One region of the Gottfriedia sp. NPDC056225 genome, then DNA from elsewhere that is predicted to be linked to it. Evidence: a T-box and tRNA genes for the amino acid it is inferred to sense, from the RefSeq annotation. Region 1 holds a T-box; the other holds one or more tRNA genes.
The links. A T-box is a leader RNA that pairs with one kind of tRNA and senses whether it is charged. The one in region 1 lies ahead of ileS (isoleucine--tRNA ligase), so its partner is inferred to be a tRNA-Ile.
Positions count from the first base shown of each region.

Region 2: it encodes a tRNA-Ile, which carries the amino acid that the T-box ahead of ileS (isoleucine--tRNA ligase) is inferred to sense. The anticodon was not compared.

Region 1 is NZ_JBHJTJ010000012.1:85,649-89,270, reverse strand. It holds gene ACFCYN_RS10655 (YlmH family RNA-binding protein) at 1-511, shown strand, start outside; gene ACFCYN_RS10650 (DivIVA domain-containing protein) at 598-1,086, shown strand; T-box leader at 1,142-1,364, shown strand; gene ileS (isoleucine--tRNA ligase) at 1,629-3,622, shown strand, end outside.
Region 2 is NZ_JBHJTJ010000005.1:190-3,811, forward strand. It holds tRNA gene ACFCYN_RS05365 (tRNA-Thr) at 1-61, shown strand, start outside; tRNA gene ACFCYN_RS05370 (tRNA-Lys) at 70-145, shown strand; tRNA gene ACFCYN_RS05375 (tRNA-Leu) at 168-250, shown strand; tRNA gene ACFCYN_RS05380 (tRNA-Gly) at 274-348, shown strand; tRNA gene ACFCYN_RS05385 (tRNA-Leu) at 357-443, shown strand; tRNA gene ACFCYN_RS05390 (tRNA-Arg) at 454-530, shown strand; tRNA gene ACFCYN_RS05395 (tRNA-Pro) at 555-631, shown strand; tRNA gene ACFCYN_RS05400 (tRNA-Ala) at 642-714, shown strand; tRNA gene ACFCYN_RS05405 (tRNA-Met) at 741-814, shown strand; tRNA gene ACFCYN_RS05410 (tRNA-Ile) at 828-904, shown strand; tRNA gene ACFCYN_RS05415 (tRNA-Ser) at 914-1,006, shown strand; tRNA gene ACFCYN_RS05420 (tRNA-Met) at 1,203-1,279, shown strand; tRNA gene ACFCYN_RS05425 (tRNA-Asp) at 1,283-1,358, shown strand; tRNA gene ACFCYN_RS05430 (tRNA-Phe) at 1,367-1,442, shown strand; tRNA gene ACFCYN_RS05435 (tRNA-Thr) at 1,504-1,576, shown strand; tRNA gene ACFCYN_RS05440 (tRNA-His) at 1,586-1,661, shown strand; tRNA gene ACFCYN_RS05445 (tRNA-Gly) at 1,668-1,738, shown strand; tRNA gene ACFCYN_RS05450 (tRNA-Ile) at 1,756-1,832, shown strand; tRNA gene ACFCYN_RS05455 (tRNA-Asn) at 1,853-1,927, shown strand; tRNA gene ACFCYN_RS05460 (tRNA-Ser) at 1,935-2,025, shown strand; tRNA gene ACFCYN_RS05465 (tRNA-Glu) at 2,037-2,108, shown strand; gene ACFCYN_RS05470 (bifunctional transcriptional activator/DNA repair enzyme AdaA) at 3,206-3,622, shown strand, end outside.

The DNA of each region.
Region 1 (3,622 bases):
AGCATTTGAGTTAAATTATGCAACTAAATTTCACACATTATCACATCGACAAGTACTAGGTACATTAATGTCATTAGGAATAACTAGAGGGAAATTTGGTGATATTTTAATAAAAAATGATAAAATCCAATTAATAGTTGCAGAAGAAATTGCAAGTTTTGTAGAAAATAACTTGAATTCTGTAGGAAAGTCGCCGATTAAATTAATGAGAATTTCATTTAAAGAGTTGATTGAATCAGATGATAATTGGCAAACTAGTAATGGAACTGTATCGTCATTACGATTAGATGTTTTATTAAGTGAGTTTTATAATATATCTAGGCAAAAAGCTCAAATGCTAATTAAAGCTGAGCATGTAAAAGTAAATCAGCGAATCATTGATTCTACATCATTCATATGTGAAGAAGGAGATTTATTCTCAGTTAAAGGCTTTGGAAGAGGCATGTTACAATCGATTGACGGCTTGTCAAAAAAGGAAAAATGGCGGATAAACTACGGGATTAAAAAATAGCTCAGAAATTGTAGAAGGAAAAACGTAGAAACTGTCGAAAATTTATTATAACCTATTAATAAAGAACATACATGGAGGTGGCTTAATTGCCTTTAACACCACTTGATATTCATAATAAAGAATTTGGCAAAAGTTTTCGTGGTTATGACGAAGACGAAGTGAATGAGTTTTTAGATCAAGTTATTAAAGATTATGAATTAGTTATTCGTGAGAAGAAACAGTTAGAGGAACAAATTCTTGATATGAAAGAAAGATTAAAGCATTTTTCTACGATAGAAGAAACTTTAAATAAGTCGATTTTGATTGCCCAAGAAGCTGCTGAAGATGTTAAAGGTAGTGCTCAGAAAGAAGCTAAATTGATTATTAAAGAAGCAGAAAAGAATGCTGATCGTATTATCAATGAAGCTTTAATTAAATCTAGAAAAGTCACAATGGAGTTTGAAGAACTTAAAAAACAATCAAAAGTTTTCCGAACACGTTTAAGAATGGCAATTGAAACTCAATTAGAAATGTTAGGTCATGAAGATTGGGATCATATTTTAGATGAAAAAGAAACAGAGGAAATTGCAAACTAATCGCATAAGCCTTGACGATTTCTAAAGTTTTACATATAATTTATTAGATATTAATAGTAAATCGGTGATAGGGAAGAGTACTTCTATAAAACTAGTTAGCGAGTCAAGGACAGTGTAAGCTTGATCTAGAATTTAGGAGGAAAATCACCCTAGAGTGCTTTTCTGAACTTAAGTAAGAAAAGACGTGTCATTCACGTTACGGATGCTAAGAGGACAATAAAGAATAATTTTTGTTGTCAATTAGGGTGGTACCACGGGAAACCTTTCTCGTCCCTTTTTTGGGATGCGAAAGGTTTTTTTGTATTCATCAACGATTTATTTTACATATTTAAAATCCATCAAATTGAAACAAAAGCATTAAATTAATGCATTTGAAGCTCTAATAAATAGATGATTCCACTAATAAAAGGCGGGTAAGATGGATACAATGCGTTAATGTGGAATTTAAAATGCTAAACAAGCTAGTAAAACCTATTAGGAAATATATTAATAAACTAGCTTTTAGATACAACTTTGAAATAGTTAAAAATGGAGGAAAGCAAATGGAATACAAAGATACGTTACTTATGCCAAAAACTGAATTTCCAATGAGAGGAAATTTACCTCAACGTGAGCCTCAAATTCAAGACGAATGGAACAAGAAAGATCTTTATGCAACTGTACAAAAGCATAACGAAGGAAAACCATCATTTATTTTACATGATGGACCGCCTTATGCAAATGGTGACCTTCATATGGGACATGCACTTAATAAAGTTCTAAAGGATTTCATTGTTCGTTTTTATAATATGAATGGATATCGTTCTCCTTATGTTCCAGGTTGGGATACTCATGGTTTACCAATTGAACAAGCTTTAGCAAATAAAAAAGTAAATCGTAAAGAAATGTCAGTAGCAGAATTCCGTAAACTTTGTGAGGAATATGCTTACGAGCAAGTAGAACGCCAAAAAGAGCAATTCAAACGTTTAGGGATTTTAGGAGATTGGGACCGCCCATATATTACTCTTGAAAAAGAATATGAAGCTGAACAAATTAAAGTATTCGGTAAAATGGCTACTAAGGGGTTAATCTACAAAGGTCTAAAACCGGTATATTGGTCTCCTTCTAGTGAATCAGCATTAGCAGAAGCAGAAATCGAATACCAAGATAAGCGCTCTGCATCAATCTATGTTGCATTTGCTGTTGAAAATGGTAAAGATGTATTAAATGGTGGAGAGAAGTTCATTATTTGGACAACAACACCTTGGACAATTCCAGCTAACTTAGCTGTATGTTTACATCCTGAATTAAGCTATGATGTAGTTGCTGTAAACGGTGATAAATTTGTCGTTGCTAGTGAACTAAGAGAATCTGTAGCAACAGAATTAGGCTGGGAAGATGCAGTAGTTGAAAAGTCATTCAAAGGTTCTGAGCTTGAAGGCATCGTATGTAAACATCCTTTATATGATCGTAATTCAGTCGTAATTTTAGGGGATCATGTAACAACTGACGCTGGAACGGGTTGTGTTCATACAGCTCCTGGTCATGGTGAAGATGACTTCCGTGTTGGACAACAATATGGTTTAGATGTACTTTGTCCAGTAGATGAAAAAGGCGTACTTACTAAAGAAGCTCCTGGTTTTGAAGGTTTATTCTATGATGCAGCAAATAAAGAAATTACAAATGCATTAGAAGAAAAAGGTGCTTTATTAAAATTACAATTCATTACACATTCATATCCACATGACTGGAGAACGAAAAAACCAATAATCTTCCGTGCAACAGCACAATGGTTCGCATCAATTGAAGCAATTCGTGATCAATTAATGCAAGCTGTTCAAGATACTAAATGGTTCCCAAATTGGGGAGAAACTCGTCTATTCAACATGGTTCGTGATCGTGGAGATTGGTGTATTTCACGTCAACGTGTATGGGGAGTACCAATTCCAGTATTTTATGCTGAAGACGGAGAAGCAATTATTACTGAAGAAACAATTGAACACGTTTCGAACTTATTTAAAGAGCATGGTTCAAATATTTGGTTTGAAAAAGAAGCGAAAGAATTATTACCAGAAGGCTTTACACATCCTAGTTCACCAAATGGTAAATTTACTAAAGAAAAAGATATCATGGATGTATGGTTCGATAGTGGTTCGTCACATCAAGCTGTTCTAAATACTCGTGAAGAATTATCTTTCCCAGCAGATATTTACCTAGAAGGCTCTGACCAATACCGTGGTTGGTTTAACTCATCTTTAAGTACTAGTGTTGCTGTAACAGGTCAAGCACCTTATAAAGCTGTAGTAAGCCATGGTTTCGTTTTAGACGGTGAAGGTCGTAAAATGAGTAAATCAATCGGTAACATCGTTTTACCATCAAAAATTATGAATCAATATGGTTCAGATATTTTACGTCTATGGGTAGCTTCTGTAGATTATCAATCAGATGTACGAATTTCAGATGCATTAATGAAGCAAGTAGCTGAAGTATACCGCAAAATCCGAAATACTTTCCGTTTCTTATTAGGAAATTTAGATGGATTTAACGCAGATCAAGA
Region 2 (3,622 bases), on a different contig from region 1:
CAATTGGTAGAGCAACTGACTTGTAATCAGTAGGTTGAGGGTTCAAGTCCTTTAGTCGGCACTCTTTTTGAGCCATTAGCTCAGTTGGTAGAGCATCTGACTTTTAATCAGAGGGTCGAAGGTTCGAATCCTTCATGGCTCACCATTTTCTCAAAAAGAAAATATTTGCGGGTGTGGCGGAATTGGCAGACGCGCTAGACTTAGGATCTAGTACTTCGGTGTGGGGGTTCGAGTCCCTTCACCCGCACCATTTATAATTTAAAAGCAGTATACGCGGAAGTAGTTCAGTGGTAGAATACAACCTTGCCAAGGTTGGGGTCGCGGGTTCGAGCCCCGTCTTCCGCTCCACATATGCTGCCGGGGTGGTGGAATGGCAGACACACAGGACTTAAAATCCTGCGGGGGTTGACCCCGTGCCGGTTCGAGTCCGGCCCTCGGTACCATTTATAATATGCGCCCGTAGCTCAATTGGATAGAGCGTTTGACTACGGATCAAAAGGTTATGGGTTCGAGTCCTTTCGGGCGCGCCATATTGTATCACCTGTAATTCTAAACGGGAAGTGGCTCAGCTTGGTAGAGCACCTGGTTTGGGACCAGGGGGTCGCAGGTTCAAATCCTGTCTTCCCGACCATTTAAAACATGGGGCCTTAGCTCAGCTGGGAGAGCGCCTGCCTTGCACGCAGGAGGTCAGCGGTTCGATCCCGCTAGGCTCCACTTAGAAAACTTAAATGAATTATTATGGCGGTGTAGCTCAGCTGGCTAGAGCGTACGGTTCATACCCGTGAGGTCGTGGGTTCGACTCCCTCCGCCGCTACTTATTTTTTTTAGGACCTTTAGCTCAGCTGGTTAGAGCAGACGGCTCATAACCGTCCGGTCGTAGGTTCGAGTCCTACAAGGTCCACCACTTATCAATGGAGTAATACCCAAGTCTGGCTGAAGGGATCGGTCTTGAAAACCGACAGGGGTGTAACAGCCCGCGGGGGTTCGAATCCCTCTTACTCCTCCATTTTTATTAAATCTCATATTAATGAATCTAACTTAGTTAGGATTCACATTATCGCGGGGTGGAGCACGAACGAATATGCTTCGAAGGAATTACTTCAGCATACCAATCGAGCCGCTACTTGCATAAACATCCTGAGATTGGGATGGTCTTAAAGAAATAAACTTCATGGATCTAATTAAAATAGTATCCACATTATCGCGGGGTGGAGCAGTCTGGTAGCTCGTCGGGCTCATAACCCGAAGGTCGCAGGTTCAAATCCTGTCCCCGCAACCAAATGGTCCCGTGGTGTAGCGGTTAACATGCCTGCCTGTCACGCAGGAGATCGCCGGTTCGATCCCGGTCGGGACCGCCATTTAAGATGGCTCGGTAGCTCAGTCGGTAGAGCAGAGGACTGAAAATCCTCGTGTCGGCGGTTCGATTCCGTCCCGAGCCACCATCTTAAATAAGTTGAACTAGTTATGGAAACGTACAATATTTAAGATAAATAATTTAATTAAGCCGACTTAGCTCAATTGGTAGAGCAACTGACTTGTAATCAGTAGGTTGAGGGTTCAAGTCCTTTAGTCGGCACTCTTTATGGCGGTCGTGGCGAAGTGGTTAACGCATCGGATTGTGGTTCCGACACTCGTGGGTTCGATTCCCATCGGTCGCCCCATATTATGCGGGTGTAGTTTAATGGTAAAATAGAAGCCTTCCAAGCTTCGGTCGTGGGTTCGATTCCCATCACCCGCTTTTTTATAAAATTTAATGGGCCTATAGCTCAGCTGGTTAGAGCGCACGCCTGATAAGCGTGAGGTCGATGGTTCGAGTCCATTTAGGCCCACCATTAAATTTATAATTAATTTTTCCGCAGTAGCTCAGTGGTAGAGCACTCGGCTGTTAACCGAGTGGTCGTAGGTTCGAATCCTACCTGCGGAGCCATTATGATAGAGAAGTACCCAAGTGGCTCAAGGGGCGCCCCTGCTAAGGGTGTAGATCGGGTAACCGGTGCGAGGGTTCGAATCCCTTCTTCTCTGCCATATTTTTTTTTGGCCCGTTGGTCAAGCGGTTAAGACACCGCCCTTTCACGGCGGTAACACGGGTTCGAGTCCCGTACGGGTCATAACTAAAGCTCAGTTATTTGTGATAACACAGGTAACTGAGCTTTTTATTTGTCTTTATAATTAGGGACTCAAACAACAATATGAGAAAGATTTCCTCTATCATCACTGTAGCAGTGATAACTCCGTTCGATTTATATAAACAGTCGAATCCAATAACGCCTCGCAGCAAATCATATCACCGGATCTTATTTAATGGTGGTTTTCAGTAGTATAACTGGACAAATAGATGCCTTCTAGAGCTATTTATATAGAGCATCCATCTTAAACTCCGAATAGGTAACGTTAAACGTAATATTCCCAAATAATGAAAATGTTTTAATGTGAACTTCTCAAATAAAATGCTTTTTGAAAAAAAAATGGACGAACCTAATTATTAATATAAAAGCCAAGAATATTCACTTTATAAAATAGTCTGATTATTCTTCTGCTTTTTTAAACGCTTTAATTTCATCATCTAAAAGGGCATTCGTTACTAATCCTTCATTCAACTCAGTATTATTGTCCCAATCGAATTCATCCCCTAGTTCTTTAATAAAATCAATTAATCACATCTATAATTAGAAAAGATAATTTGTGTTTATAGATACTAACAAACAAATAAATATTTCCACATACGTGCAAAATATTTTCAATCTCTTTTACAAATATAGTAATAGAAACAACGCATTTCAGAAGTAGCTCTCCATGGTGTAAACCTGCACTCTTCCTTTGAACTTCATTCGGGTTACATACATATTTCTCACTTTAAAACTAATAGCCGTATCACTTAGTTTAAACTCCAACACGATTATATCCTAGCACTTAATTGCAATATCAGTATTATTCATAAATATTATTACTATTATGGAATCTTCAACAACTGTTTTTACTTCTATAATTTGTTTATGAAATGATGAATATCTTTAAATACTTTAACGGAAAAATAGAAAAGATTTTCAATTTGAGAGAATTGTTAGGAGATAGACTATATTTAAAGTCATTCCTTCTTTATACTTACCCTTAATATTTAATCTGAAATTAGAAAGCAAGAAATTGAAAGCTAGCGAAGGATCTTGATGCTAAAATGTGAATAGCTAAAGATGAGGTGAGTGATCGAATGAACGGATTAAATAATCAAGTTATGTGGACTGCAGTTGAGGAATGTGATGAAAACTATGATGGCGTTTTTATTTATGCAGTAAAGTCTACTGGAATCTGTTGTAAGCCTTCGTGTAAGTCAAGAACCCCTTTAATAGAAAATGTATCGTTTTATCCATCACTTTCATTAGCAATAAATGATGGTTATCGTCCATGCAAAAGATGTCAACCTGACTTACTTCACACAAGTGAGGAGGATATAATTTTTTCAGCCAAACGCTTTATTGAAAAAGAGTATCGAAGTAGTTTATCTTTAGATCGGTTAGCAATTGAAGTAGGAGTAAGTAAATTTCACTTACAGAGATTATTTAAAAAGTCTACAGGTTTCTCTCCGCTAGAATATGCAACTAAGTTGAAAATGAATGAGGCTGCGAGA